Regions from separate parts of the Desulfocurvus thunnarius genome, predicted to be linked through region 4. Evidence: riboswitches for the same ligand, from Rfam matches in the RefSeq annotation. Region 4 holds a riboswitch; each other region holds the start of a gene.

Region 1 (7,203 bases), 1.6 Mb from region 4:
GCCCTGCCCGCCCTGGGCTGCCCGGTGGTCATCCTGGTCGGCATCTACGGCGGCATCTGCACGCCCAACGAGGCCGGGGCCGTGGCCGTGGTCTACTGCGTGCTGGTGGGCTTCTTCGTCTACCGCGAGCTGACCCTGCCCGGCCTGGGCCGCTCCATCGCGGGTTCGCTCATTTCCATCGGCGTCATCGCGTTACTCATCGCCTCGGGCACGGTGCTCGGGCGCTACCTGGTGCGCGCGGGCGTGGCCCAGCACCTGGCCGAACTGATGCTCGGCACCTTCGACTCGCGGTTCATGATCCTGCTGTCCATGAACGCCTTTTTGCTGCTCATGGGCATGTTCGTGGAGGCCATTCCCATCCTGATCCTCAGCGTGCCGCTGGTGCTGCCGCTGATGACCGATCTGGGCGTGAACCTCGTGCAGCTCGGGGCCATCTGCATCGTCAACGTGGGCCTGGGCGTGATCACCCCGCCCTTCGCCATGTCCATCTTCGTGGGCACGCGGCTCTCGGGCAGCAGCTACCAGGAAGTCCTGCCCATCATGCTGCGCTTCCTGCTCTGGGTGGGCATTCCCGTGCTGCTGCTGACCACGTACATCCCGGCCCTGTCCTGCTGGCTGCCGAGCCTGGTGCTCGGGCCGCAGGCCGTCGGCGCCTGGTAACATCGAGAAGGAGCGCATCATGCAAGCCGACCTGCTCATCACCAACGCGCGCATCGTCAACGGCCTGGGCACGCCCTGGTTCCGGGGCGCGGTGGCCGCCCGGGGCGGGCGCATCGTGGCCATGGGCGCCGAAGCCGCGACCCTGTCGGCCGCCGAGGTCGTGGACGCCCAGGACCGCTATCTGGCTCCGGGCTTCATCGACATGCACACCCACTCGGACTTCGACCTGCTGCGCAGCCCCGACGCCACGGGCAAGCTGCGCCAGGGCGTGACGACCCAGGCCATCGGCCACTGCGGCTACAGCGCCGCCCCGGTCTGCGACGAAAACCTCGCCCTGCTGGACGCCTACACCGGCTTCCTCAAGGCCGGGGTCCAGCCGCCGTGGACCTGGCGCAGCTTCGCCCAGTGGCTCGCGCACCTGGAGGCCCTGCCCCTGGGCACCAACGTGGTCAGCTTCGTGGGCCACGGCACGCTGCGCATCGCGGTCATGGGCTTTTCGGACCAGCCCGCCAGCCCCGCGCAGCTTGCGGCCATGCGCGAGCTGGCCGCCCGGTGCATGGCCGAGGGCGCCGTGGGCATGACCAGCGGGCTGATCTACGCCCCGGGCATCTATGCGAGCGCCGACGAACTGGTGGAGGTGGCCCGGGGGCTGGCGCCCCTGGGCGGGCTGTACGAAAGCCACATGCGCAACGAGTCCGACGACGTGGTGGCCAGCGTGGCCGAACTCATCGAGGTCGGGCGGCGCGCGGGCATCGCGGCCCAGATTTCGCACCACAAGGCCTGCGGCATGCAGAACTACGGGCGGGTGGTCGAGACGCTGGCCCTGGTCGATCAGGCCCGGGCCCAGGGCCAGGACGTGACCCTGAACTTCTACCCCTACGACGCGGCCAGCACCACCCTGCGGGCCCTCCTGCCCGCCTGGGTCCAGGAGGGCGGCATCGAGGCCCTGGCCGCCCGGCTGGCCGACCCCGCCGTGCGCGAGCGCCTGCGGGCCGAGATCGAGGACGGCCCCGGCGGCTGGGACAACTACTACCGCAACAGCGGCGGGGCCAAGGGCGTCATCCTGCTCTTTTTCCCCAAGACCCCGCAGTACGAGGGGCGGACCCTGGCCGAAGCCGCGGCGGACATGGGCCGCCACCCCCTGGAGGCGGCCTTCGACCTCATCATCCGCAACCGGGGCGAGGACAACTGCGCCTACAAGATGATCAGCGAGGCGGACATGGAGCGCATCATGCGCCACCCGGCCGCCATCGTGGCCTCGGACTCCATCCCCTGCGCCCCGGGAGGCAAGTCGCATCCCCGGCTCTCGGGCACCTTCCCGCGCGTGCTCGACCGCTACGTGCGCCAGCGCAAGGTGCTGTCCCTGGAAGAAGCCGTGCGCAAGATGAGCGCCCTGCCCGCCCAGCGCATGGGCCTGTACGACCGGGGCGTCATCGCCCCCGGTCTGGCGGCGGACCTGGTGCTCCTGGACATGGAGCGCCTGCGCGACAACGCGACCTTCGCCGACCCGGCCGCGGCCCCCGAAGGCATCGACCTGGTCGTGGTCGGCGGAGCCGTGTGCATGCGCGACGGCCAACCCACGGACGCGCGCCCGGGCCGGGTACTGCGCCCGCGCCGCGCCGGAGGCTGAGGCCCCCTGCCCCCCGGAGCGGAACCCCCTCCCGCACGGGGGGCAGGGCATACGGCCAGACGCGAAAGGCCCGGGAGCGATCCCGGGCCTTTCGACGTTTCCCGACGGCCGTGCCGCCTCGCGGCCTACTCGGCCCGGGCGTAGCCCAGGCGGGCCAACATGCTGCGCCACTGGAGGTCGTCCTGCTCGCAGGCCTCCAGTTCGCGGCAATGGCCCTGGGCGGCGATGAGGCCGTTGTCTTCCAGGTACGCAAGGATGCTGCACGCGCTGGTGGTCACGTCCTCACGGTCGGTGTGGCAGACGATCTCCGCGTCGACAGGCGCCTCGTAGGGGTCGGAAATGCCCGTGAAGTTGCTGATCTGCCCGGCGCGGGCCCGGGCGTAGAGGCCCTTCACGTCGCGGCGCTCGGTGACCTCCAGCGGGCAGTCCACAAACACCTCGACGTACTTTTCCAGCAGCGTGCGGTTCTGCTTCCGGGCTTCGGCATAGGGCGCGATGGCCGCCACGATGCTGATGACGCCGTGGCGGTTGAGCAGGTGCGACACGAAGCCGATGCGCCGCACGTTCACGTCGCGGTCATGGCGCGAAAAGCCCAGCTCGGAGCTGAAGTTGGTGCGGATGATGTCGCCGTCCAGCAGTTCGGCGGCCAGCCCCCGGCGGCGCAAATCCAGGAAAACGGCCCGCGACAGGGTGGTTTTTCCCGCTCCGGAGAGCCCGGTGAACCAAAGGGTGAAACTCATGGGGCTGATTTTCTCCCATTCGGGGTTGGGTTTCAAGGCCAAAAGCAGCGCCAGGAAACTACAAAGCCCTGCAAAAAATGGCAAGCCCCGCCCGGTCTTCATTCAAGGGAAACACGCCGCGAACGGCCCACGGCGCCTGGGGCATGCCGGAAACAAATTCCCGGCCCGGCCCAAAAGGCGCCCGCACGGATGCGGGCGCCTTTGCCGTCAACAGGCCCGGCCGAAGCGGAGCGGAGCCTCAGGGCTCTTCGTCCTCCTCACCCTTGCCGACCATTTCGGCGATCTGGGTCAGCACCTTGCCCCGGTTCTGGGCCACGCGCTTCCACTTGCGCTTTTCCTTCTTCAGGGCCGCCACGGTGTGCAACAGGTCCTGGATGGTCCGCAGGGACGGGTCGCGCAGGCCGGTCCCGCCCCGGCGGATGAGTTCATCCACATGCTGCTGGATGGCGGCAAGCTGGTTGGCGTCCAGGATCATGCGCCGCGGCTCCGGCTAGGCGCCGACGCAGAAGCTGGCCTGCGAGTAAGTCTGCCGGTCCTTGTACTCCTCCTGCTTGCCCTTGTTCCAGCGGCCCACGGGGCGGTAGTAGCCCACCACGCGGGTGTAGACCTCCGTGGCCCGGTTGCAGGTCGGGCAATGGAAGTGCTCGCCGTACAGGTAGCCGTGGTCCCGGCACACCGAAAAGGTCGGCGTCACGGAGACGTAAGGCAGCTTGGTCAGGCTCATGGCCTTGAGCAGGAAGTTCTTCACGCTGGTTTCGTCCGGCGCGGCCTCGCCCAGGAAGGTGTGAAAGACCGTGCCGCCGTTGTAGAGCGTCTGGAGCTGGTCCTGGTGTTCCAGGGCGAAGATCACGTCGCCCGTGGCGCCGGGGGGCAGCAGGGTCGAGTTGGTGTAATAGGGCACCTCGGTGCCGGAGGTCCGGATGTCCGCGTAGAGTTCCTTGTCGATCTTGGCCAGCCGGTAGCAGGTGCCCTCGCCCGGGGTGGCCTCCAGGTTGTAGAGGTGTCCGGTTTCCTCCTGGAAGCGGACCACCAGCCCGCGCAGGTGGTTGAGCACCCGGCGCATCAGGCGCAGGCCCGAGGGCTCGTCGATGCCCTTGCCCAGCAGGTTCAGGCAGGCCTCGTGGCCGCCGATGAGCCCGATGGTCGAAAAATGGCCCTTGAAGCCGTTTTTCAGGTAGCGCCGGGTGAAAGGGAACATGCCCGCCGCCAGATTGGCCTCGACCATCTTGCGCTTGAATTCCAGGGATTCCTTGGCCAGTTCGGCGTACTCCTCCACCAGATCGAGGAAATCCTCCTCGTTGTGCGCCAGATAGGCCAGCTTGGGCAGGTTCAGGGTGACCACGCCCACCGAGCCCGTGAGGTCGCCCGAGCCGAACAGGCCGCCGGTCTTCTTGCGCACCTCGCGCAGGTCCATCTGCAACCGGCAGCACATGGAGCGCACGTCCTCGGGGTTCAGGTCGGAGTTGATGAAGTTCTGGAAATAGGGCGCGCCGTACTTGGCGGTCATGCGCAGGAGCAGGCCGCCGACCTCGCTGTCCCAGGGGAAGTCCTTGGTCACGTTGTAGGTCGGGATGGGGAAGGAGAAGATGCGCCCGTCGGCGTCGCCCTCGAGCATGACTTCCAGGAACGCCTTGTTAATCATCGCCATTTCGGCGGCGTATTCGCCGTAGGTCGAGTCCTGATGCGCACCGCCGATGATGATCGGCTCCTTGGCGATGTGCGAGGGCGGCACCACGTCGAAGGTGAAGTTGGTGAACGGGCTCTGCCCGCCCCAGCGCGAGGTGGCGTTCAGGTTGTGCAGCAGCTTCTGGATCTGCTGCTTGACGTCGGCATAGCTCAGGCCGTCGTGGCGGATGAAGGGCGCGAGGTAGGTGTCCACGTTGTTGAAGGCCTGGGCCCCGGCCCATTCGTTCTGCAACGTGCCCAGGAAATTGACCATCTGCCCGCACACGGCGTCGAAATGCCGCGCGGGCTTGGAGGAGCAGCGGTCCTCCAGGTTGAAGCCCTCCAGAAGCAGGTCGCGCAGGCTCCAGCCCGAGCAGTATCCGGCCAGGCCGAAGGACAGGTCGTGGATGTGAAAGTAGCCGTGGTTGTGCGCCGAGCGCACCTCTTCGGGGTATTTTTCCAGCACGTAGCGCGCCTGGACCGCCCCGGCCATGTGCAGGATCAGGCCCTGGAAGGAGTGGACCATGTTGGAGTTTTCGCTGACGCGCCAGTCGAGGTTGTCGAGGTAGCCCTCGGTGACGCCGACGATGTCCAGAAAGGCCTGGCCCTGGCTGCGCAGCTCGCGGCGCTTCTCGCGGTAAAGGATGTAGCGCTCGGCGACCTTGTACAGCCGGGCCTCCATGAGCACCTGCTGGACCATGTCCTGCACGTGCTCCTGCTCGGGGGCGTCCACGTCCGCGAGCTTGGCCTCGACCTTGCGCGCCAGGCGCTCGGCCAGGAGGGGGTCCTTGATGGCGCTGCTTTTGAGAGCCTTGAAGATGGCGTCGCCGATCCGCTTGGTGGACCAGGTTTCGACGCGGCCGTCCCGCTTGATGATCTGCGAAGGCATGGAATTCTCGCCGCGCGCCGCCGGTTGCGGAAGGGGGCACGCGAGGTCGCCGGTTGCGGCCGGGGGCGGCGGAACCGCCCCGGCCCGGCGCCGTTTGGGCTGGGTTGTTCGGCATTCCCGGTGCGGAGTCCGCGCTCCGAGCGGGAAGTATCGGCTTCAGGCAGGTCTTCTGGCTCTCCCCTTCCCCCTGCCGCCTTCCCGCGTCACGCAGTGGCACTTGGCAGAGGTCGCTTCGCGGCGGGGATCACAGCGGCGGGACCGCTCCGGCTTCGCACCGGATTCCCTGTTCGGGCCTTGCGGCCACCTGAAGGACATCAGACGGAGGCAGCATAGGAGAGAACCGGGGGGATGGCAAGGCGGGAGGAGGCAACCGCTCCTGAACGGCCTGCGCAGGCTGGAAAGACAAGGGAAAGATGACGGAGAAGGCCGCCTGGAAATCACCCCGCCAGGGGCGGCCGTGTCAGGGGAATACTCTCTCGGTCAGACCATCCGCTCCTGCCCGCGCAGCGCTCGGCGTGGGCGTGCTTGTAAAATCATCCACCCCGTGGTACATTTTACGCCATGAACAAGCGCACCATATATTCCCGGCTGCTGGAGGCTTTATCCGATACTCCCGTGGTTTTCCTGCGCGGAGCCCGGCAGACCGGCAAGACCACGCTGGTGAAGCAACTGGCGGAAGCCTCCGGCGAGGGTGAAATCAGCCGCCAGTACGTCAGTCTTGACTCCGCGACCGCATTGGCCGGAGCCCTGGACGATCCGGGCGGGTTTCTACAGGGGCTGAAAAAGCCCGCGATCATCGATGAGGCGCAGCGCGCTTCCGCCCTGATGCTGGCCATCAAGGAAGACGTGGACCGCGAGCGCCACGCCGGGCGGTATCTTCTGACCGGCTCGGCCAACATCCTGGCCTTGCCGGGAATCGCCGACTCGCTGGCGGGGCGCATGGAAGTGTTGACCCTGTATCCGCTCTCGCAGGGGGAAATAGCGGGCGTGCACGGGGATTTTATCCATGCGCTGTTCCAGAAGGATTTCCCGCCAAAGGACGCGGGCACGGCTTCGGTGACGAAGGACGCGCTTCTGGAAGCCCTCGCCGTGGGCGGCTATCCGGAAGTCCTCTCCCGGGCCAACCCGAGGCGCCGCGCCGCCTGGTTCGATTCGTACATCACCACCCTGGTGGAGCGGGACATCCGCGACATCGCCAGCATCCAGGACATCAGCGGACTGATCCGCCTGCTGCGCATGCTCGGCGTTCGCTCGGGGACGCTCCACAACCAGGCCGAGCTCTCGCGCAGCGTGGGGATGCCCGCCAGCACCCTGGGCCGGTATCTGCCCTTGCTGGAGGCGCTGTTCCTCGTCTGGTTCCTGCCTGCCTGGTCGAGCAACCTGGGCAAGCGGCTGGTCAAGGCGCCCAAAATCCATGTCTACGATTCCGGCCTGGCCTGCCATCTGTGCGGCGCGGACGCGGAACGCCTGGCCGACGATCCCATGCTGGCCGGGCGCCTGCTGGAGTCCTTCGTGGCCGGCGAACTCCTCAAGCAGAGCAGTTGGACCGAGCATCCGGTGACGCTCCACCACTACCGCTCCCAAAGCGGCGTGGAGGTGGACGTTGTCCTGGAAGACAG
Region 2 (7,203 bases), 680 kb from region 4:
CTGGGCAAAAAGCGCCCGGAGTCGTCCAGCGGGCTCAGGATTTCCAGGCCGTAGCGCAGGCCGGTGTCGTAGTCCTCGCGGCCGTGGCCCGGGGCGGTGTGCACGCAGCCGGTGCCCGCGTCCAGGGTCACGTAGTTGGCCAGCACGACCCGGGACGCGCGGTCGTAGAACGGATGGCGCGCCACGGCGCCCTCCAGGGCCGCACCCTTGAAACGGGCCACGACCTCCGGCGCCTGCCAGCCGAAGCGCGCGGCGCAGTCGGCCAGCAGCGCCTCGGCCAGAACGTAAAACTCCCCGTCCGCGCGCACGGCCACATAGTTGAACTCGGGATGCAGGGCCACGGCCATGTTGGACGGCAGGGTCCAGGGCGTGGTGGTCCAGATGACCACGAAGGCCCGCGCGGGGTCCACCCCCGGGGCGACCTCGGCCAGCCTGGCGTCGGGCAGGGGGAAACGCACGTAGACCGAGGGCGAGGTATGGTCGTGGTATTCGACCTCGGCCTCGGCCAGGGCGGTCTTGCAGTCGTTGCACCAGTAGATGGGCTTCTTGCTGCGCACCACCGAGCCCTGGCCCATGAAATTGCCCAGCTCGCGGGCGGTGGCCGCCTCGTAGACCGGGTTCATGGTCAGGTAGGGCTCGCTCCAGGTGCCCAGCACGCCCAGGCGCTTGAACTCGCCGCGCTGCACGTCGATCCACTTGCGGGCGTAGTCGCGGCAGATTTTGCGCACGGTGACGGCGGGCAGGTCGGTCTTGCCCTTTTCACGCAGCTCCTGGGAGACCTTGTGCTCGATGGGCAGGCCGTGGCAGTCCCAGCCGGGCACGTACTCGGCCTTCAGCCCGCTCATGTTGCGATGCTTGACGATGATGTCCTTGATCGTCTTGTTCAGCGCGGTGCCGAGGTGGATGTGTCCGTTGGCGTAGGGCGGCCCGTCGTGCAGCACATAGCGCTCCCGGCCCTCGTTGGCGGCGATCATGGTGCCGTAGACATCGATCTCTTCCCAGAACTTGAGCATCTTCGGCTCGTTGCCGGTCAGGTTGGCCTTCATGGGAAACGCCGTGGACGGCAGATGCAGGGTCTTCTTGTAGTCGCTCATGCGCGGGGGTCCCTATGTTTTAGATATGACGGGCCGGGTTTGAAGCGGGAGACAACCGTAATCAAGTCGGTTGGAAAGTCAAGGCCGGAGCGGAGCTCCGGAAGCGGGAGGGAAGAACGGGGCAGCCATGTATTTTCAATGTATTTCCAGCGCATTGAAAGCACGACAAAGAAAGGCGGCCAAGGATGCATGGTGACACCGCGGGCGCTTTGGGCTAGAAGGGCTCTTCGCATCCTGGTCGCCCCTCGGGGCGTGAAAAGGGAACCCGGTGCAACTCCGGGGCGGCCCCGCCGCTGTGATTCCGGCCCTGCGCGCCGCGCAGGGAAGCTCCTGCTCTTGATGAATCCACTGCCCCGCCGCGCGCGACGCGCCCCGGGGCGGGAAGGAAAGAGCCAGGACCGGAAGAGCCAGAAGACCTGCCGGATGCCCGCGCGCCTGCCGGCGGACGACGAGGGCATTCGTCCGCCGGGCCGATGCCCCCGCGCATCCCGACGCGCCCCCGGCCCGGCATGTCGCCGGGGCCCCGGGCCCTTCCACCGCACCCGCTTCAGGCCGCCCACCTGACATGTCGCAAGGAGGTTTCCATGCGATCTGTCCCGCGCCGCCGCCCGGCCCTTTCCGGGCTGCTGCTGGCCCTTTTCATGGTTCTGGCCATGGCGCTTCCCGCTTTTTCCGGGCATAGCGCCCCGGCCAAGGACAAGTCCGCCATCCTCGTGGTGGCCTTCGGCACCTCGGTGCCCGAGGCCCGCAAATCCTTCGACGACATGGACGCCGCCGTGCGCGAGGCCTTTCCCGGCATGCCCGTGCAGTGGGCCTTCACGTCCAACATCATCCGCGAAAAGCTGGCCGCCGAGGGCCGCGTGACCGACTCGGTGCCCGTGGCTCTGGCCAAACTGCTCGACGCGGGCGTGACCCGGCTGGCCGTGCAGTCCCTGCACGCCATTCCCGGCGAGGAATTCCACGAAAAGCTCGTCCACGTCGTCACGAATTTCGACGGCTTCAAAAAGGTCGCCATCGGCCAGCCGCTGATGAGCACCGACGCGGACATGGCCGCCGTGGCCGACACGCTGCTGGCGACCTTCGGCCCGCAGCGCGCCGAGGGCGAGGCCCTGGTCTTCATGGGCCACGGCACGCACCACCCGGCCAACATCTACTACCCCGGCCTGCAATGGTACCTGGAGCAGCGCGACCCGCTGGCCCTGGTGGGCACGGTGGAAGGCACCCCGGGCCTGGAGTGGGTCGTGGCCAAGCTTAAGGAGAAGGGCGCCGCCAAGGCCCTGCTGGTGCCGCTCATGTCCGTGGCGGGCGACCATGCGCGTAACGACATGGCCGGGGACGAAGACGATTCCTGGAAATCCGTGCTGGCGGGCGAAGGCATCGCCGCGCGGCCCGTGCTCCAGGGGCTGGCCGAGCTGGCCCCGTTCCGCGCGCTGTGGCTGAACCATCTGCGCCAGGCCGTTGCCGGGCTGGACGAGAACTAGAATGCACGGCGGCGGGGCGGCGGACGCGGGCCTGACGGCCCCGGGCGCGCGGCGCTGGCGGCTTGGGCCGCTGGCGGCGCTGCTCGGCATCGCTTCCGCCGCCTCACTGGCGGCGGCCTGCCTGTGCGGGCCGCTGCCCATCCCCCCGGGCGAGGTTCTGGCCCACCTGGGCGCGGCCCTGGGACTGCCCGTGGGCCACGGGCAGGACCCGGCCCACGCCGTGGTGGTGGTGGACATCCGCCTGTCCCGGGCCTGTCTGGCCTGGCTCACCGGGGCGGCCCTGGCCATGGCGGGCACGGTGTTCCAGGGCATCCTGCACAACCCGCTGGCCGATCCGTTCACCATCGGCGTGTCCACCGGGGCGGCCTTCGGGGCTTCCCTGGCGCTGTTTTTCGGGCTGGCGGCGCTGCCCGTCTGGGCCGGGGTGGGGCTCTTGCCCGTGGCGGCCATGGCCGGGGCCTTCGCGGCCCTGGGGGCGGTCATCGCCCTGGGCCGCGTGGGCGGGCGCCTGCGCCGCGAAACGGTGGTCCTGGCGGGCATCGTGGTGGCCACGTTCCTGGGCGCGCTCATCTCGCTGCTCAAGGCCCTGGACGAGGAGTCCGTGGCCGGCATCGTCTTCTGGGTCATGGGCTCGTTGCAGGGGCGCGGCTGGGCCCACGTGGGCTTCGCCCTGCCGTATTTCCTGACCGGCGGGCTGCTGGTGGCGGCCCGGGCCCGACAGTTGGACCTGCTCTCCCTGGGCGACGCCCAGGCCCGGGCCCTGGGGCTGGACGCCGACCGCGCGCGGCTGGCGCTGCTGCTGGCGGCCAGCCTGCTTACGGGGGCGGCGGTCTCCGTGTCCGGGGTGGTCGGTTTCGTGGGGCTGGTGGCGCCGCACCTGGTGCGCCTGGCCCTGGGCGCGGAGCACCGGCCGCTGGCCGTGGTGTCGGCCCTGGCCGGAGGGCTGCTCCTGCTGTGGTCCGACGTGGCGGCGCGCACGGTGCTGCCCCATGGGCAGGAGTTGCCCGTGGGCGTGGTCACGGCGCTGCTCGGCGGGCCGTTTTTCTGCCTTGTGCTGCGGCGCCGGGCGCGCGGGGGCGGGCTGTGATCCGCGCCGAGGCCGTGCGCTGCGGCTATGGCCGGGCGGAGGTGCTTCACGGCGTCTCCCTGGACGTGGCCCCCGGAGGCCTCACCGGGCTGCTGGGCCCCAACGGCAGCGGCAAGACCACGCTGCTGCTGGCCCTGGCCGGGGTGTTGCCGCTCTCGGGCGGACGGGTCACTGTGGAGGAGGCGGGGGAGGGCGCCGCCGCCCGGGCGGACATGCACGCCCTGCCCGCGCGGCGCCGGGCGCGGCTGGTGGCCTGCGTGCCCCAGCGGCTGGACATGGCCTTCGCCCTGCGCTGCTCGACCCTGGTGCTCATGGGCCGCTTCGCCCACGGCCCGGCCCTGGCCGGACCCGGCGAGGCCGACCGCCGCGCCGCCCGCGAAGCCATGCGCGCCACCGGAGTGGAACACCTGTGGGACCGTCCGGCGGACGCCGTGTCCGGCGGGGAACTGCAACGGGTGCTGCTGGCCCGGGCCCTGGCCCAAGAAACCCCGGCCATGCTGCTGGACGAACCCTCGGCCAGCCTGGACATGGCCGCGACCATCCGCCTGTTCGACCTGCTGCGGACCCTGGCCGGGCAGGGCCGGGCGGTGCTGTGCGCCATGCACGACCTGAACCTCGCCGCGCTGTACTGCGACACGCTGGTGTTTCTCAAAGACGGGCGCGTGGCCTGCGCGGGCCCGGTGAAGGACGTTTTCCATGAACGGACGCTTTCGGACATCTACGGCACGGACATCCGCGTGGGGGCCCATCCGCTCACCGGCGCGCCCCAGGCCCATTTCGTTCCCGGCGCTGGCCCTGGCGCTGGCGGCGCTGCTGGCGGCGGCCCCGGCCCGGGCGGAGATTGCGGTCGTTGACGGCCTGGGCAACGCGGTGCGTCTGGAGGCTCCGGCCCGGCGCATCGTGGCCCTGTATGGCGCGTTCAACGAAATCCTGGTGGAAATGGGCCTGGGCGGACGCATCGTGGCCCGGACGGTGGCCGACGAGGACCTGCCGGAGGTGGCGGCCCTGCCCGCCATCGGCACGCACATGCGGCCCAACCTGGAGATGGTGCTCGGCGTAAAGCCCGACCTTGTATTGCAAATGAGCGCGCGGGCCGGGGCCTCGGAGCCGGTGGAGGCCCTGCGGCGCCACGGGGTGCCCGTGGCCGAGTTCAACCCCGGGAGCTTTGCGGAGCTGTTCGCGACCATCCAGGCCGTGGGCACGCTTACGGGCGAGCCCGAAGCCGCCGGGGCGCTCGTCGCCCGGATGCGCGCGCGGCTGGAGGGCGTCGCCCGTTGCCTGGACGGAGCCGGGGCCCGGCCCAAGGTCTTTTTCGAGGTTCGCGCCCAACCCCTGCTGGCGGCGGGGGCCGGGGGCATCGTAGACGACGTGATCCGCCGCGCGGGCGGGGCCAACGCGGTGAGCGAGGCCCAGCGGCTGGTGCGCCTGGGCGAGGAAGCCCTTTACGGGCTGGACCCGGATGTGTACGTGGTCCAGCGCGGACCGATGAACGAAGCCCCGCAACCGCTGGACCGGCGGCCCCTGCTGGCGGCCCTGCGCGCCGTGCGCCAGGGGCGGGTGCTGGAAGTGGACGAACGGTTGTTTTCGCGCCCCGGGCCGCGCTCGGCGCTGGCCGTGGAGGCCCTGGCGCGGTTCCTGTATCCTGAACGCATGAAGGAATGTCAGCTACAATGAACGGTTACGGCACTCTGTACGGCGTGGGCACCGGCCCTGGAGACCCCGAACTGCTGACCCTCAAGGCCGTGCGCGTGCTCGGCGCGGTGGACCGCGTGTACGCGGCGCGCTCCAGCGGCAACGCGCATTCGGTGTCCTACGGCATCGTGCGCCCGCATTTGCGCCCCGGCACGGAGGTCACGCCCCTGGCCTTTCCCATGACCCGCGACCAGGCCGTGCTGGACGCCGCCTGGGCCGACAATGCAGCCCGGGTGCTGGCCGACCTGCGCGCGGGGCTGGCCGTGGCCTTCCTGACCCTGGGCGACCCGCTGACGTACAGCACCTTCGGCTACCTGCTGCGCACCCTGCGGGCCATGGACCCGGAAGTGCCCGTGCAGGTCGTGCCGGGCATCACGTCCTACCACGCGGCGGCCGCGGCGGCGGGGGTGGTCATCGCCGAGGGCGAGGAGACGCTGGCCGTGGTCTCCGGCGCCAAGGGCGGCCGACGCCTGCGCGAGGCCGCCCAGGCGGCGGACAGCTTCGTGGTCCTCAAGGCCTACAAGCAATACGCCGACCTGACCCGGACCCTGGACGAACTGGGCCTGCGCGAACGCGCCGTGCTCATCAGCAACTGCGGCCACGAGGGCCAGACCATCACCCCCACCCCGACCCCCGAGGCGGGCGCGCCGGGGTATTTTTCGCTGGTGCTGACGCGGAAGTAGACGCGTGGCTCTTTCACAAACCACATACGCCCCGCAATCCTCGGACTGCGGGGCGCCTGTTTTCATTCCGCCGGGCAGGAGCCGGGGCGGAGCGGGTCAGTCGATTTTCTCGAAGAATTCCTTTTCCGCTCCGCACTTGGGGCAGACCCAGTCGTCGGGCAGGTCTTCCCAGGCGGTGCCGGGCTGGATGCCGGTTTCGAGGTCGCCTTCGGCGGGGTCGTAGACGTAGCCGCAGGGGCATTCCCAGCGTTCCATGGCCATGGTGCTTCTCCTTGTTCGCGTTGCGGGGATTCGTGGTTGGTTCCAGCCTAGCCCATCGGGCGGCGAAAGGGAACCGCGCAAAGGCTTTTTGTCGGCGGGGGAACCGCGTGAAAAGTACCCCCGTCGAGGTGCGGGCGGCAGGCGGACTCAAGCAGCTCCGGTGGGCTGCGGCGCGGCTCCGCCCAGAGCCCGGGAATCCCCCCACAGAGACACGCGGGCGTGTCCAGAGAAAACGATTACCGCAACGTTGTTACACGGAAAATACAGGCCGTCTTCATTTCCGGGGCGCCCCTAGCCGAAGGGGCCGCCCGGGGCCGGGGCGCCGCCGGAGCCGGAGGCCGGGGTCACGGCGAAGCCGGGAATCTCCCGGGTCTGCCCGGGCTGGACGTGGGCCAGGGCCCACAGGCTGTAGCCCGCGCGGTCGCGGCGCACGCGCACCGAGCCGAAGCCCGCCACCGTCAGCGCGCGGTGCAGCAGGGCGTCGGTGAAGCCGCATTTGTGCAGCATGAGCAGGTTGCCGCTCGCCAGCGAGCGGTGGTGGCCGTAGAGAATGTCCAGCGCCGTGACCGGGCCCAGGGGCGAGGTGTAGAGCGTCCGAGTGGCCTGCCCGGCGGCGATGATCTCCGCTGCGGTCTGCACGTCGGGCAGGGTGACGAGAGCCAGGCCGTCGTCCTTGAGCACGCGGCGGAATTCGGCCAGGGCCACGGGCACCTCGTGGGGGAAAAGGTGTTCCAGGTTGTGCGAGGAATAGACCGCGTCCACGCTGGCGCTGTCCACCACGCCCATGTCCGTGAGGGAGGCCACGAAATCGGGGCGGGCGTCGGGGTTCAGGTCCAGGCGCAGCTCCTGCCAGCCCGGGGCGCGGAACATGGCGTGCAGGCGGCCGGGCTTCTGCACGCCGCAGC
Region 3 (7,203 bases), 620 kb from region 4:
GCCTGTTCCAGAGCCGTTATGGCCGTCATGGCAGCCAGCCCCGGTCCAGCAGCGTCAGGCCGAGGCCGAGGGCAAACAGCAGCCCGACGACCGCGGGCCCGGTCGACGAGGGTGCGGCTTCGGGTTCCAAGGTGCGGAAATGGCCGTCGAAGCCGCGCGCCACCATGGCATCCTGGATGCGCCCGGCCCGGTGCAGGCTGCCCGCGAGGGTCTGGGCAAGCAGGTTCGCGATGGTCCGGTAGGTGTGCAGGTTCATGCCCGGCTCGAAGCAGCGCGCCGTGCAGGCCAGGCGCAACCGCTCGAACTCGCCCGCCGTGATCCAGATCTGCCGGTAGGAAAAGGCCAGGAGCAGCACGAACTTGCGCGGCAGCCCCAAACGCTGGAGCCCCTGGGTCACCGAGGCCGCGGTGCAGGTGCCGACCAGGGCCAGCAGGACGCAGAACATGGCGTTGCCCTTCACGATGATCCGCAGGCCGAGCAGCAGGCCGTCCTGGCTCACGGCGGGCCACAAGGGCCAGGGGCGCCCGGGGTACGTCAGGGCAAGGGCGGCCAGCATGAACGCGAAGAACCCGTTGGGCGGGACCAGACGCCGCAACACGCCGCGCAGGGGCACGCGCCCGGCCGCGAGCAGCGCCAGCCCCAGCCCCAGGGCCGCGAAAGCGGCGCCCTGCGTCCGCAGGGGGGCCATGGCACAGGTCAGCCCCGCGGCGCCCAGGAGCTTGTGACGGACATCCAGACGCGCCAGGGGGCCGGAGGTGGGCAGCGGCACGTCGCGGAGCATCACCCGACGGAGTCCTTGCGGCGCCGCCGGGTGTCCGCCAGGGCCGCCACCCCGGCCAGGCCGAAGATGTAGCCGATGCCGCCGAGGATGGCGCTCAGGTCCGGGCCGGTCCTGGCCTGGGCCGTCAGTTCGCGGCGCAAGGGCTTCATCTCCTCGCGCACGGCTTCGCGCATCAGGGCCTTGAGGTCCTCGGGGGCGAAGCCGGAGGCGGCGGCAAGGGCCGCTCCGCTCTCTTCGCCCTTCCCCGCTTCGACGGCGGAATCGGGCCCGGGCGCGGCGGGCACCGCCCCGGCGAACTCGTCGATGGGCACCATCGCTTCGGCCTGATGTCCGGCGCCCGCGTTGCCGACCACACGCAGGTCGTTGCCGCGCGCAAGGGCCGCACCCGGCACCTCCGCCTCGAAGAATCCCGCCTTGTCCGCGACTCCGGACAAGATCTCCTCGCCCGTGGTGCCGTCCAGGACCGTGATCTTGGCTCCGCTGCCCGCGCTGCCGTCGCTGAACCCGATTTCCGCCACGACCATGGCGCCCTCGGCCCAGGCGTTGAGCAGAACCTTGTGCGCGCTGGCGGGCAACGCGGAAACCGTAACCAGCAAGACGGCGAGCAGCACGCGGATCAGCATGGCGTGACCTCCTTGGAAGCGGCAGGCCGGAATCCGTCGCCCAGCCCCAGAATGGTTGGATGGGTCCTGGCCAGGGCACCTACGGCGAACATGGTCACAAAGCCCTCGATGAGCATGACCGGGACGTGTGCGACGACGATGAGCCTGGCCGCGTCGGCAAACCCCTCGTCCGTGAAGGCGACCGAAAGCGCGGCCATGAGCGCCGTGCCCAACACGGCGCCCGCCCCGCCCAGGAACCCCGCCACGGCGGCCCGCCGCCCTCCGGCCCGGACGTGCCCCGCCAAAAGGAACCGGCACAGGAGGGCCGGGACGGCCACGTTCATGGTGTTCACGCCGAGCACCGTGATGCCGCCGAACTGAAAAAGCAGCGCCTGGAGCAGCAAGGCCACCAGGATGCAGGGGAAAGCGGCCCAGCCGAGGATCATTCCCAGCAACCCGTTGAGCAGCAGGTGAACGCTGCTGGGGCCGAGGGGCACATGGACGAGCGAACCGACGAAGAAGGCCGAAGCCAGGGTGGCCGCAGTAATCAGGTGGTCGTAATCCAGCCGCCTGAGGCCGACCCACGTGCCGAGCAGAGAAACGCCGCCGCCCGCGAGCAGCACCGGGGCGGACAAAACGCCTTCGGAGATATGCATGGCCTATGCTCCCTGCGTGGCAGGCTGCGGCGCCACGGCCCGATATGTCGTTTCCAGATGCTCCAGCCACAGGGCGCGGTACGGGCCGTGCTCCATGGTGCCGGTCATGCAGGTTCGCACGTCCAGCCCGGCGGCGGTCATGCGGCTTTTCCAGGAATGCGGGCCGTCCCCGGCGATGTCCACGCGTACATGGTGGCCCGGGGCGCTCATGAAGGGCAGCAGCCAGACCCGCCGCGCCCCCGCCGCCCGGACCCGCCGGATCACGGCCTCGCAGCCCGGCTCGCCCATGAGCGTGCCCATGAACAGCAACGGGTCGTCGCGGCGGGCCAGGGCCTCGAAGTCCAGGTAGCGCCGGTGCCCTTCGTGGTAGGTGCCGTGGCCCACGAGGACCAGAGCATCGCCCGGGCCGCGCTCCGGGGGCGGGTATCCTGCCAGGGCGGCCAGGGCGGCGGCCAGGTCCGCCCCGGCCATGAGCATCGGGCCGCCGACCTCCACCTCGAGGAAGCCCTTGCGCGGGTGGCGGAAGACATGCGCCTGGTCCCGGGTCCAGTGGTATTCCACGCCGGGCACCGTATGCAGCGACTGCACGGCCAGGTGCGTCACGCCCTCGTCGTGCAGCCGCGAGAGGGCCACGGCCACGGAATCGTTCTCGAAGCCCCGGGCGGCGAGCTTGCGGCGGATCTTGTGCGCCGTGTAGGCCCAGCGCACGGGCACCCCGGGGAAGCGCCCGCGCACCTCGCGCTCCATGGCCTCGTAGCCCGCGCGGGCGTCGGGCAGGGCCACGCCGAAGGCCGCCAGCAGAATGCCGGGGCGTGCCGGGCGCGGGCGATGGTGGTGGTGACCGTGATCGTGGCCGTGACAACAGTGGTCGTGATGGTCGTGACCGTGGGCATGGCCATGCTCGTCACGGCCGGGGTCGTGATGGTCGTGGTCGTGGTCGTGGTGGTGGATATGGCCATGGTCGTGGCCATGCTCGTGGTCGTGGTCGGCGTGGGACATGCCCCCTCCTCGTGGGTTCCCATGGCACCGCCGACGGGGCGAGGAGGAGCGGCCCGCAGGGCGCCGCCCTGCCGTGACCAGCCCCCCGCCGCAAAGACCCGTTGCGGTGCTCGGGAGATTCGGACGGCAGGTCTTCTGGCTCCCCGGACGGCGCCCGGCCTTCCCGCCCCGGCAAGGGGCAGTGGCATCGTGGGGCGCCGCGGCCTCCCGCGCAAGGCGCGCGGGCCGGGTCACAGCGGCGGGTCCGCTCCGGTTTCACACCGGATTCCCTTTTCATCTCCTTGCGGAGAACCATCCGCCGGAAGGCTAGCCGCTGGTGCCATGCGCTGTCAAAACCTAAAGTCGTGCTCCCCGCGCGCCAAAGGGCCCGCAACCGGCCGCGGCTCGCCCGCCCGCGTGGTTCTTGCCGGAATTCCGGGGCATGGGCATGCAGCCCAAAAAGAACAAGGGCACGCGACAACGCCGCATGCCCTTGTTCCCATCCCGGCGCGCCCGTTACGGCTTTTGCCGCCAGCGCCGCAAAAGCCGCCCGAAGGCCTCCGCAACGTCGGCATAGCGCGCGTCGGCGTCCGTGCCGAAGGTTTTGGCCTTGCGGCTGGCGAGAATGAGCACGGCATGCAGGCCATGCTCCGCGTAAAAGGGCCGCGCGTAGTACGAACGCACCCCCTGGGGCGCAAAAAGCGCCCAGTCCACGGATTTGACGCTGTTCAGCGTATCCTCCACCAGCAGGGAACCGAGATCGAAGCGCTCGATGTCCTGGGCGATGGTGCCCTCGTAGGCATGGGTCGCGCCCCATTCCAGGCTGGTGAACGCCCGCCCCACGCCGAAGACCGTCACCTTGCCGCTGCCCGCCTGGATGTGCGAAAGCATGAGGCCGTCCACTTCCGGGCCGCATGCGTTCCAGAGGTTTTCCAGGGCCGGTTGCAGGTCGCCGGGGCGCAGGGCTTCGTCCCTGGCGGTGTCGAAGGGCCGCAGCAGCGTTTTCGCCTCCACGCAGACCAGGGCCACGCGCACCACCCGGTCTTCCGGCCCGCCCCAGGGCGTCAGCCGCACATGCGCCGAAAACAGACCGCGCTCCGCATTGCCGAGCATGAGCTTGCCCGACCACGCGTCGCTTCGCACGGCCTGGCGCGCGGCGTTCATAAGCTGCGCCCCCAGATGCTGCGGCGCCACGTCCGCCATGGACAGGCGACCGGCATCGTCCGCCCGGCGCATGAAAAGACCGTCGGCCGCCGCGTTGGCCTCCCTGATGGCGCAGCCTTCCAGGTCGATGGTGAACACGGGGTAGTCCGCATCGCCCACGCGCATGCTGAGCTGGGCGTTGTAGCATTCCGAACCGTAGCCGCCGGGAAGGAAGGCCCCTTTCAGAAAACCGCTGTACACCTCCTCGCCGGGCTCGGGCCAGCCCTGGAGCATCAGCGGCTTGCGGCCCGCGTCGGCCCGCAGCCGGAAAATGGCCGCCGCCGGGCGCGCGGCGTGGATCATGTCCCAGAACTCCACCAGCAGGGGATAATCCTCCGGCATGACCGCCTGTTTGCGATAGCCGGCATTCTTGAGCAACAGGGAAACGTCCACGCCGTCCACCTGCCACCGCGTGAACAGCTTCAGACGCGACTCCCGCCGCCAGATGCTCCACAACAAGCCCGGAAACCCGTTCCGCCACTGCGAAAAACGCGGCATGCAAACTCCTTTGTCCCCGTCGGACGCCCCCGGCTCCGGCTGGCTGACCTGGCCCTAGATTAGATGCCCACCCGGGGCAAGCCTTTTTACTTCAAAATTGGCTATACCAATCTGGTTAACTCGCAATCAAAAACAGAATAAAAGCAGTATCAGGCCCGCGAAACAGTCGCAACAGGCAGGTTCAAGATTCTTTGGTCATACCAAATTGCAAAACGTTTTCTTTTAATATCAAAGTGTTAAAACCATTTCAAAGCACTAACATAGAAATATTGCCACACTATTGGCCAATGTGCAGAATCATTTCGTAACAAATTTGTAGGGGAAAGCCATGACCACACCCGCCAACACGGAACGCCGCCTGGAACAAGCCCTTCTCAAGGGCCGCTGGAGCCTGTTCGAGCGGCTGCCCGCCGAGCGCCTGCTGGCCGACGAGCTGGGAGTAAGCCGCCCGACCCTGCGCACCGCCCTGCGAACCCTGGTGGGACGGGGCATCCTCGAAACGCGGCGCGGCAGCGGAACCTTCGTGCGCGCCCTGCCCTGCCGCGCCGACAACGCGAGCCTCGCGGACAGCCTGCGGGCTTTTCGCATCGTCATGCCGCACCTGCTCACGGCGGCGCAGCCGTCCTTCGCGCCGTCGGTCATGCTGACGCTGGAACGGCAGTTGCCCTCGACGGGCATGGCCCTGCACGCGGGCGACATGCACCTGTTCGCCCAGAACCATCTGCAATTTTTCTCCATCCTGCTGCAGGCCACAGGCAACGCCCGGCTGGCCCAAGCCGGGGCCGCCACCCTGCCGGATGTCCACGCGCTCACGCGGCTGCTGCTGGACTGCCCGCCCGCGCGCCTCGAAGAACTGTTCAAGCATCTTGCCCGAACGCTGCACGGCCTGCGCCACGCGGATCCGCAGTCAGCGTCGGCCGCCGTGGCCGCATATGCAACCTGCCTTTTGCAATGCATGGGAGAAGAGACATGACCACGTTCAGCCGGAGGAATTTCCTGCGTGGGGCATGGCACGCCCCGCCTTCCCCCGTTGCGGGCGAAACGCTTTTTCCGCAGGCCGGGCAGGGGGCGTCCTGCGCCCTCGCCGCCCTGCCGCCGGAATTTTCGCCCGCCATGTTGCGCCTGGAGGGGCGGCGCCTGGGGCTGCCCGTGGAAGCGATGCATGAGGAAGAACTGGCCCGGGCCGTTTTACGGGCCATGCGCGCCGGAGCACGACGCGCAAGCCCCGCAGCGGCCCATAACCTCAGAGGAGGACAAGATGGCTGATCACGACATCCCCTATCTCGAGGAGCGCAAGCTCATCAAGCGTTGGCGCGGCCCCCTGCCGATGTTGGCCAACCTGGCCCTGACCCTGGTCATCTTTGCCGTAACATGGTGGATTTTCCAGGATCCGCGCGGCGTCATGCGTTTCTACACGCCCTATGTGGGCTACAACTACTGCCGCTGGTGGCTGATCATCCTGATCTGGATGGCCTACATCTTCGACTTCTGGCCGTTCAGGAAGGACTGGGTGCGCAACGCCCACCCCGTGCAGAAGGGCATCGTGCTGACCCTGGTTTCCGTGGGCGTCATGATCCTCATGATCCACGGCTTCTTTGAAGGCGTGCTCGGCAACACGGCGTTTGCCTACTTCAACCCGGAGCAGTTGCAGAAGCTGCCCGGAATCACCGAATTCTATGCCGTGGAATACGCCGCCCAGGCCAGCATGATGTTCGCGGTCATCGCCTCGTGGATCAGCCCGGCCTGGATCGTGGCCCTGGAAGGCCGCCCGTGGGAGAACCAGAAGCAGCCCGTCAAGGGCTTCAGCATCTGGCTCGGAACATTCTGCCTGAGCCTGGTCATCTACTTCATGACCATGCACAACCACATGGGCATCCTGTACTACCCCTGGCAGTACTTCACCGCCATCACCCCGCCCTACTGGGAGAACTTCGCCCATACCGTGTCGGCCAACTTCCACGTGGCCTGGATCATGTGCTGCACGGTTGTGGTCTGGTTCATGGAGGGCGTCTGGGAGCGCTATCCGTTCTGCCTCATCAAGACCCCGTGGTTGCGGCGTTTTGCCATGTTCTTCGGCATCATCGCCATCTCCGTGTCCCTGTGCTTCTTCTTCTGGTACATGCAGGAACTGGTGTGGGGCGACGCCATCCGTGGGCACCGCCGCGACGCCGCGCCCGACTGGCGCTGGCTGCACGTGGGCGAAACGGCCATCTTCTTCCTGGTTCCGGCCCTGTTCCTGCAATTCTACGGCGGCAACTGGCCCAACAAGTTCAGCACGCCGGTGAACGTGCTCATCCGCACGCTCATCGTCATCGCGGGCGGCATCGCCGTGTATTGCCTGTACTACAAGTACGCCCACTTCCTGCTCGGCACGCAGAAGGGCTTCTCGCACCCGCAGCAGTTCCCCATGATCCCCATGATCTGGCTCATCGACATCTGGCTCATCAACTGGTGGTTCATGGACGGCTGGCCGGGCTGGCGGTGC
Region 4 (7,203 bases):
TCCTGGACGGCGACCCGCGCTGGCTGGAACGCCTGGAGCGCAGCGGGACGGGCTTCGAGACGCTGCTGGCCCGGGCCCGGGCCCTGGCGCCCGACGCCGAGGCCCAGACCCTGGTGGGCGCCATCGAGTCCGGCTATCTGCACTATACCCAGGGCCGCGGCGCGGTGCTCGCGCTCTACCGCGACGGGCGGCGCGACGAGGGCGCGGCCCTGCACCAGGGCATCCGCGCCCAGTACGCCCAGGTGCTCCAGCTCTGCCAGGACCACCGCGACCTGCACGAGGCGCGCCTGCGCCAGGCCGGGCAGGCCGGGCGCCAGCGCATGGCCGTGGTCAGCGGGGCGGCCCTGGGGTTCATGCCCGTGGCGCTGTCTCTGGTAGGGGTGCTGGCCTTCGTGCTCGTGCGCCACGTGCTGCGGCCCATCCACAGCCTCGCCGAGGCCATGGACCTGACTGCCCCCGGCCCGGGCAACGAGATCACCGCCCTGGGCCGGCGCGTGCGCGACCTGCTCCAGGACGTGGGCGCCGCGCGGCACAAGCTGGAAAAAAGCCGGGAGCATCTGGTGCAGGCCGAGAAATGGGCCCTGACCGGCAAGCTGGCCGCCAGCGTGGCCCACAGCATCCGCAACCCGCTGACCTCGGTGAAGATCCGCCTGTTTTCCCTGGGCCGCAGCCTGCGCCTGAGCGACGAACAGCGCGAGGACTTCGAGGTCATCACCGAGGAGATCGGGCACATCGACGCCATCGCCAGAAATTTCCTGGATTTCTCGCGCCCGGCCAAGCCGCACAAGCAGCTTGTGGGCGCCGGGGAGGTGGTCCGGGCCGCCCTGACCCTCATGCGCCACCGTCTGGAATCCTACGGCGTGGAGGTCGATCTGCGCATTCCGGCGGAGCCCTGCCCGGTCATGGCCGACCCCGAGCAGCTCAAGGAAGTGCTGGTGAACCTGCTGGTCAACGCCTGCGAGGCCATGACCGTGCTCACCGGGGGCGGACGGATCGAGATCACCGTGGAGCGCGGCTACGCCGACCCCCTGGGCAACGTGGTGGTCATGCGCGTGGCCGACACGGGCCCGGGCATTCCGCCCGCCCTGCGCGAACAGGTCTTCCAGCCCTTCTTCAGTTCCAAGGAGGAGGGCACCGGCCTGGGGCTGGCCATCGCCCGGCGCATCGTGGAGGAGCACGGCGGCTGGATCACGGCCAAATCGCGCGAGGGCGGCGGGGCGCAGTTCTCCATCACCCTGCCCGGCAAGGAGGACGGCCAGTGGCACAGATCCTGATCGTGGACGACGACGCCCAGTTGCGCGAAAGCTTCCGCCGCCTGCTGGCCCAGGAGGGCCACGACGTGCGCACGGCCAATTCCGCAGAGGCCGGGGTCCGCGCCGTGGGCGAGGCCGTGCCGGATCTGGTCATCATGGACGTGCGCCTGCCGGGCATGAACGGACTGGAGGGCTTCCGGGCCATGCGCGCGGTGGAGCCCCGGCTCACGGCCATCATCATGACCGCCTACGGCACCACGGAGACGGCCATCGAGGCCACCCGCCTGGGCGCCTTCGACTACGTGCTCAAGCCTTTCGACATCCCCGACATCCTGGTGCTCATCGATCAGGCCCTGGAGGCCGGGCGCTTTCAGCGCCGGGCCGTGGCCGTGGCCGCCGGGCCCGGCGGCGAAGGCGGCCAGGACGGGAAGGACGACGAGGGCGCGGACGGGGCGGGCGACGTGCTCGTGGGCCGCAGCCAGGCCATGCAGGGGCTCTACAAGGCCATCGGCCGCGTGGCGGGCACCGGGGCGACCGTGCTCGTGCGCGGCGAGTCGGGCACGGGCAAGGAGCTGGCCGCCCGGCTGGTCTACCAGCACGGCCCGCGCAAAGACGCGCCGTTCGTGGTCATCAACTGCGTGGCCATTCCCGAAACGCTTCTGGAAAGCGAGCTGTTCGGCTACGAGAAAGGCGCCTTCACCGGCGCCGTGGCCCGCCGGGTGGGCAAGATCGAGCAGGCCGACGGCGGCACGGTGTTCCTGGACGAGATCGGCGACATGCCCCTGCCCATTCAGGGCAAGCTCCTGCGCCTGCTGGAGGAACGCAGCGTCGAGCGCCTGGGCGGCATGGGCCCGCGCCGGGTGGACGTGCGCATCATCGCCGCCACCAACCGCGACCTGGAGGCCGCCGTGGCCGAGGGCCGCTTCCGCGAGGATCTCTACTACCGGCTGCGGGTGGTCACCCTGTGGCTGCCGCCCCTGCGCGAGCGCGAGGGCGACGTGGACCTGCTGGCCGACCACTTCCTGGCCCGCCATGCCCGGGCCATGGGCGTGCCCGCCCCGGGCTTCACCGACGCCGCCCGCCGGGCCCTGGCCGGGCACTCCTGGCCGGGCAACGTGCGCGAGCTGGTCAACGTGGTCCACAAGGCGCTGATCTTTTCGCGCGGGGCGCCCCTGGGGGCCGACGAGGTGCTCGGCGCCATCCATGGCGACCGGCCCGGCGAGACCCCGCCGGGGGACGATTTCCACGAGGCCGTGGGCCGCTTCGTGCGCGCCCGGCTTACGCGCGGCGGCGAGCACGTGCTTGACGAGGTGGTCGATCTTTTCGCGGCCCGGACCATCGAGGAGGCCCTGCGCCTGACCGGCGGCAACCGGACCCAGGCCGCGCGGCTGCTGGGCGTCTCGCGGCCGACGCTGCTGGCGCGCATGGACAAGTACGCCATCCGCGTGCAGGCCCTGGTGTCCGGGCGCAGCGAGGGGCGCGGCGAGGGCTGAGGCAAGGCCGGAGCCATGGCCGCAACCGGGATCCGGCTCCGGCCCGCAAATTTCTTGCCCTGAACCCCGGGGCACACTAGACTGCCTGAATCGATCCGCACCCGGGAAACGGAAGACGGTGTAAATCCGTCGCGGACGCGCCACTGTAACCGACACGAAACCCCGCCACGCCCACTGCGGCCCCAGCCGTGGGAAGAGCGTGGCCCCATGGGGGTCGGAAGCCAGGAGACGCCCCGGGTGCATGGAGCACGACTGTCTCGCGAAATGGACAGACATGCGCAGCCGCCCGGGGAGTCCTCCCGGGGCGGTCCCGCCTTGTGGCGTCTTCGTTTCGAGTGTCGTTGCTCCCTTTCACCAACGTTTTGCTGAAAGGAGTGACAGATGGAAAGGCACATTCCCGGTTTCCCGCGTATCGGCGTCCGCCGCGAACTCAAGGCGGCCCTGGAGGGCTGCTGGCGCGGCGAGGTGACCCTGGAGGGCCTCGCGGCCACAGGCCGCGAGCTGCGCCTGCGCCATTGGGACATCCAGCGCCGCGCCGGGCTGTCCCTGGTCGCCGTGGGCGACTTCTCGTTCTACGACCACGTGCTCGACACCGCACTGATGCTCGGGGCCGTGCCCCGGCGCTTCGCCGGGCCGGACGTTGCCCCGGACACAGCCCCGGGCTCGACCCCGGAGCTGGCCTTCCGCATGGCCCGGGGCGACGCCGCACGCGGCGTCGCGGCCATGGAAATGACCAAGTGGTTCGACACCAACTACCACTACATCGTGCCCGAACTGGAGCCCGGCCAGCGCCTGGGCCTGACCTCGCGGGCCCTGGCGGACGACGTGCGCCTTGCCCTGGAGCACGGCCACCGGCCCAAGGCGGTGCTGCTCGGCCCGGTGACCTTCCTGGCCCTGGCCAAGGGCATGGACGGCCAGGACCCGTGGGCCCGGCTGGACGAGGTGCTGGGAGCCTACGCGGCCCTGCTGGCCGAACTGGACGGCCTGTGCCCGTGGATTCAGATCGACGAGCCCATCCTGTGCACGGACCTGCCCGCCCAGGCCCGGGCAGCCTTCCCGCGCGCCTGCGCGGCGCTGAACGGCGCCGTGGGCCGCAGCGGGCTGCTGCTGGCGGCCTACTTCGGCGCCCTGGACGGCCCGGGGCTGGACCTGGCCCTGGCCTCGGGCTGCCGGGGGCTGCACGTGGACCTCGTGCGCGGGGCGCGCAGCCTGCCCGCGCTGCTCGACCGGATGCCCGAGGGCATGGTGCTCTCGGCGGGTGTTGTGGACGGGCGCGGCATCTGGCGTACGGACCTGCGCCGGACCGTGGCCCTGCTTGAGGACGCGGCCCGCCGCCGGGGGCCCGAGGGGCTGATGGTCGCCTCGTCGTGCTCCCTGCTGCATGTGCCCGTGGACCTGGACGCCGAAACGGACCTGGACCCCGAGGTGCGGGGCTGGATGGCCTTCGCCACCCAGAAATGCGCCGAACTGGGCGCCCTGGGCGACCTGCTCGAAGGGCGCGAACGCCCCGGGGCCCTGGCCGCCAGCGACCGGGCCGTGGCCTCGCGGCGCGACAGCCCCCTGACCCGCGACCCGGCCGTGCGCGCGCGCTGCGCGGGCGTGGACGAAGCCATGCTGCGCCGTAAGAGCCCCTACGCCGTGCGCCGCGAGGCCCAGGGCTGGCTGGACCTGCCCCTGCTGCCCACCACCACGATCGGCTCCTTCCCGCAGACCGCCGAAATCCGCCGCCAGCGCAAGCTGCTGCGCGACGGCGCCATCGACCGGGCGGGCTACGAGGGCTTCCTCCGGGAGGAGATCGCCCGCGTGGTGCGCATCCAGGAGGATCTGGGCCTGGACGTGCTCGTGCACGGCGAGGCCGAGCGCAACGACATGGTGGAGTATTTCGGCCAGCAACTGGCGGGCTTCCGCTTCACGGGCAACGGCTGGGTGCAGAGCTACGGCAGCCGCTGCGTCAAGCCGCCGGTGATCTGCGGCGACGTGAGCCGCCCCGGGGCCATGACCGTGCCGTGGATCACCTACGCCCAGTCCCTGACCGCGCGGCCCATGAAAGGCATGCTCACCGGGCCGGTGACCATCCTGTGCTGGAGCTTCGTGCGCGACGACCTGCCCCGGGCCGAGGTCTGCCGCCAGTTGGCCCTGGCCGTGCGCGACGAGGTGCACGACCTGGAGGCCGCCGGGGTGCGCATCATCCAGATCGACGAGGCCGCCTTCCGCGAGGGCATGCCCCTGGCGGCGGCCGAGCGCGGGGACTACCTGCGCTGGGCCGTGGACTGCTTCCGGCTGGCCACCTCGGGCGTGGACGACGCCACCCAGATCCACAGCCACATGTGCTACAGCTCGTTCAACGACATCCTCCCGGCCATCGCGGCCATGGACGCCGACGTGATCAGCATCGAGTCCAGCCGCAGCGGCATGGAGCTGCTCCAGGCCTTCCGGGAATTCGACTACCCCAACGCCGTGGGCCCCGGGGTGTACGACATCCACAGCCCGCGCGTGCCCTCGCGCGGGGAGATGGTCGGCCTGCTGCGCGCGGCCCTGGCGCTCATCCCCGCCGGGCGGCTGTGGGTCAACCCCGACTGCGGCCTGAAGACCAGGGCCTGGCCCGAAACCCTGGAATCCCTGCGCAACATGGTGGCGGCGGCCCTTGAGGTCCGCGCCGGATTGAGCGGAGCGGGCGGGCAGGACTGACGGGGCCCCACCAGAGGAAACCGCAAGGAGGCCGCGCCCGCCCGGGCGCGGCCTCCGTTTTTGCGACCCGCGGCGGCCTTTTCGCCCGGGGCGGAGTTTGGTATCATGGTGCGGACCACAAGACCAGAAGCCAGGCCCGCGCCGCCCTTGGGCCCCGGGCCGCCAGCCGGGCGTCCTTCGGCCCGCAGGAGCAGACCATGCCCAGCCTCCCCCTCGACGCCGCCCAGGCCCTGGGCGAACGGATTCTCACCCGGCACGACGTGGGCCCGGAAAACGCCGCCGTCACCGTGCGCGCGCTGCTGCGGGCCGAGATGGAGGGCATTCCCTCCCACGGCTTTTCGCGCCTGCCGTCCTACGCGGCCCAGGCCGCCAGCGGCAAGGTGGACGGCCACGCCGTGCCGCGCGTGGAGCGCCCCCGGCCCGGAACGGTGCTGGCGGACGCACGCTGCGGTTTCGCCTTCCGGGCCCTGGCCGACGGGCTGCCCGTGGCGGCGCGCGCGGCCCGGGAGCAGGGCGCGGCCCTGCTGGCCGTGCGCAACTCGCACCACGCCGGGGTGCTCGGCTTCCCTGTCGGCGATCTGGCCCGGGAGGGCCTGCTGGCCCTGGGGTTCGCCAACACCCCCGGGGCCCTGGCGCCCCACGGCGGCTCGCGGGTGACCTTCGGCACCAATCCCCTGGCCCTGGGTTGCCCGCGCGCGGCCGGGCCGCCGCTGGTCATCGACCTGTCCATGGGCGTCATGGCGCGGGGCAAGATCATGCTGGCCGCCAGGGCGGGCGAGCCCATCCCCGAGGGCGTGGCCGTGGATGCCCAGGGGCAGCCCACGCGCGACGCGGCCCGGGCCCTGGATGGCGCGCTGCTGCCCTTCGGCGGCCCCAAGGGTTCGGCCCTGGCCCTGCTGGTGGAGATCATGGCCGCCGCGCTGACCGGCGCGTCCCTGGCTTTCGAGCTGGAGCCGCTGACCCTGTTTTCCCCTGACGGCCCGGCTCCGCGCCTGGGCCAGAGCTTCCTGGTCCTCGACCCGGCGGCCAGCGCCGGGGAAGGCTTTGCCCGGCGGGTGGAAACCCTGCTCGCACAGGTCGCGGACCAGCCCGGCGCGCGCCTGCCCGGCGACCGCAGGACGGACCTGCGCCGCGCCGCGCGCGAGGCCGGGGCCATCGACCTGCCCGCGACGCTGCACGCGCAGCTCCTGGACCTGTGCTGAACGGCGGCGGCCCGCATCCGCAGGCCGCCGCCGTGTTCTTGCCGTGCGGGTCTGCCGCCGCACGCCGCCTTGCCCCGCCCGTCGGGCCGCTTGAAGCCCGTCGCCCAACTGACCCCGGCGCCCCCCGTGCCCGTGTCCCTTTTCCCGGGCGCCTCCTCCCGCCATTGCGCGCGGGCGGGCTCGCGCGGATCGGCCCGCACCCTTCCGCAACGCCCGGCGCGGCCGCCCCGCTCTCTTCCGCTCCCGCCGCGTCCCTGCCCGCCCGCCTTGCCCGGGCGCCCAGTTCCCACGCGACTCCGCCGCCGGGCGCGCCCTTTCCTTGGGCCGCGAAATGCGCTATGCCCTGCCGATAGATTATTCCACAACCCCTGCACCCGAGGTGTCCTGCCCCATGAAACGTCGTGAATTCCTGAAGAAATCCGGCATGGGCCTGGCCGCTGGCGTGGCCGCCGGCGCCGTGGCCGCCCCCGCCGTCCTGGCCAAGCAGTCCTTTTCCTGGAAGATGGTCACCTCCTGGCCCGCCGGGATGCCCATCCTGCAAACCGGCGCCGAGCGCTTCGCCAAGCT

What was found. A riboswitch is a leader RNA that binds a small molecule or an ion and turns the genes downstream of it on or off. The one in region 4 is predicted to bind cobalamin.
Region 1: it holds a riboswitch for cobalamin, as region 4 does, so the genes downstream of both, ACZ5KV_RS05670 (ribonucleoside triphosphate reductase) here and metE (5-methyltetrahydropteroyltriglutamate--homocysteine S-methyltransferase) in region 4, are expected to answer to the same signal.
Region 2: it holds a riboswitch for cobalamin, as region 4 does, so the genes downstream of both, ACZ5KV_RS00055 (sirohydrochlorin cobaltochelatase) here and metE (5-methyltetrahydropteroyltriglutamate--homocysteine S-methyltransferase) in region 4, are expected to answer to the same signal.
Region 3: it holds a riboswitch for cobalamin, as region 4 does, so the genes downstream of both, ACZ5KV_RS15765 (sirohydrochlorin cobaltochelatase) here and metE (5-methyltetrahydropteroyltriglutamate--homocysteine S-methyltransferase) in region 4, are expected to answer to the same signal.

Annotation. Positions count from the first base shown of each region.
Region 1 is NZ_AP042411.1:1,308,041-1,315,243, forward strand. Features, by position in the region: gene ACZ5KV_RS05650 (TRAP transporter large permease) at 1-660, shown strand, start outside; gene ACZ5KV_RS05655 (N-acyl-D-amino-acid deacylase family protein) at 680-2,290, shown strand; gene cysC (adenylyl-sulfate kinase) at 2,416-3,030, opposite strand; gene ACZ5KV_RS05665 (hypothetical protein) at 3,269-3,505, opposite strand; gene ACZ5KV_RS05670 (ribonucleoside triphosphate reductase) at 3,521-5,584, opposite strand; cobalamin riboswitch at 5,727-5,907, opposite strand; gene ACZ5KV_RS05675 (ATP-binding protein) at 6,146-7,203, shown strand, end outside.
Region 2 is NZ_AP042411.1:2,903-10,105, reverse strand. Features, by position in the region: gene ileS (isoleucine--tRNA ligase) at 1-1,094, opposite strand, end outside; cobalamin riboswitch at 1,313-1,532, shown strand; gene ACZ5KV_RS00055 (sirohydrochlorin cobaltochelatase) at 1,679-2,575, shown strand; gene ACZ5KV_RS00050 (FecCD family ABC transporter permease) at 2,577-3,662, shown strand; gene ACZ5KV_RS00045 (ABC transporter ATP-binding protein) at 3,659-4,516, shown strand; gene ACZ5KV_RS00040 (ABC transporter substrate-binding protein) at 4,533-5,336, shown strand; gene cobI (precorrin-2 C(20)-methyltransferase) at 5,333-6,037, shown strand; gene ACZ5KV_RS00030 (rubredoxin) at 6,134-6,292, opposite strand; gene ACZ5KV_RS00025 (class I SAM-dependent methyltransferase) at 6,590-7,203, opposite strand, start outside.
Region 3 is NZ_AP042411.1:3,549,828-3,557,030, reverse strand. Features, by position in the region: gene ACZ5KV_RS15785 (energy-coupling factor ABC transporter ATP-binding protein) at 1-29, opposite strand, end outside; gene ACZ5KV_RS15780 (energy-coupling factor transporter transmembrane component T family protein) at 26-781, opposite strand; gene ACZ5KV_RS15775 (hypothetical protein) at 781-1,404, opposite strand; gene cbiM (cobalt transporter CbiM) at 1,398-2,039, opposite strand; gene ACZ5KV_RS15765 (sirohydrochlorin cobaltochelatase) at 2,043-3,038, opposite strand; cobalamin riboswitch at 3,147-3,349, opposite strand; gene ACZ5KV_RS15760 (PAS domain-containing protein) at 3,534-4,718, opposite strand; gene ACZ5KV_RS15755 (FadR/GntR family transcriptional regulator) at 5,047-5,691, shown strand; gene ACZ5KV_RS15750 (hypothetical protein) at 5,688-5,984, shown strand; gene ACZ5KV_RS15745 (hypothetical protein) at 5,977-7,203, shown strand, end outside.
Region 4 is NZ_AP042411.1:2,934,679-2,941,881, reverse strand. Features, by position in the region: gene ACZ5KV_RS12865 (sensor histidine kinase) at 1-1,274, shown strand, start outside; gene ACZ5KV_RS12860 (sigma-54-dependent transcriptional regulator) at 1,259-2,746, shown strand; cobalamin riboswitch at 2,796-2,998, shown strand; gene metE (5-methyltetrahydropteroyltriglutamate--homocysteine S-methyltransferase) at 3,128-5,434, shown strand; gene ACZ5KV_RS12850 (Ldh family oxidoreductase) at 5,632-6,636, shown strand; gene ACZ5KV_RS12845 (TRAP transporter substrate-binding protein) at 7,028-7,203, shown strand, end outside.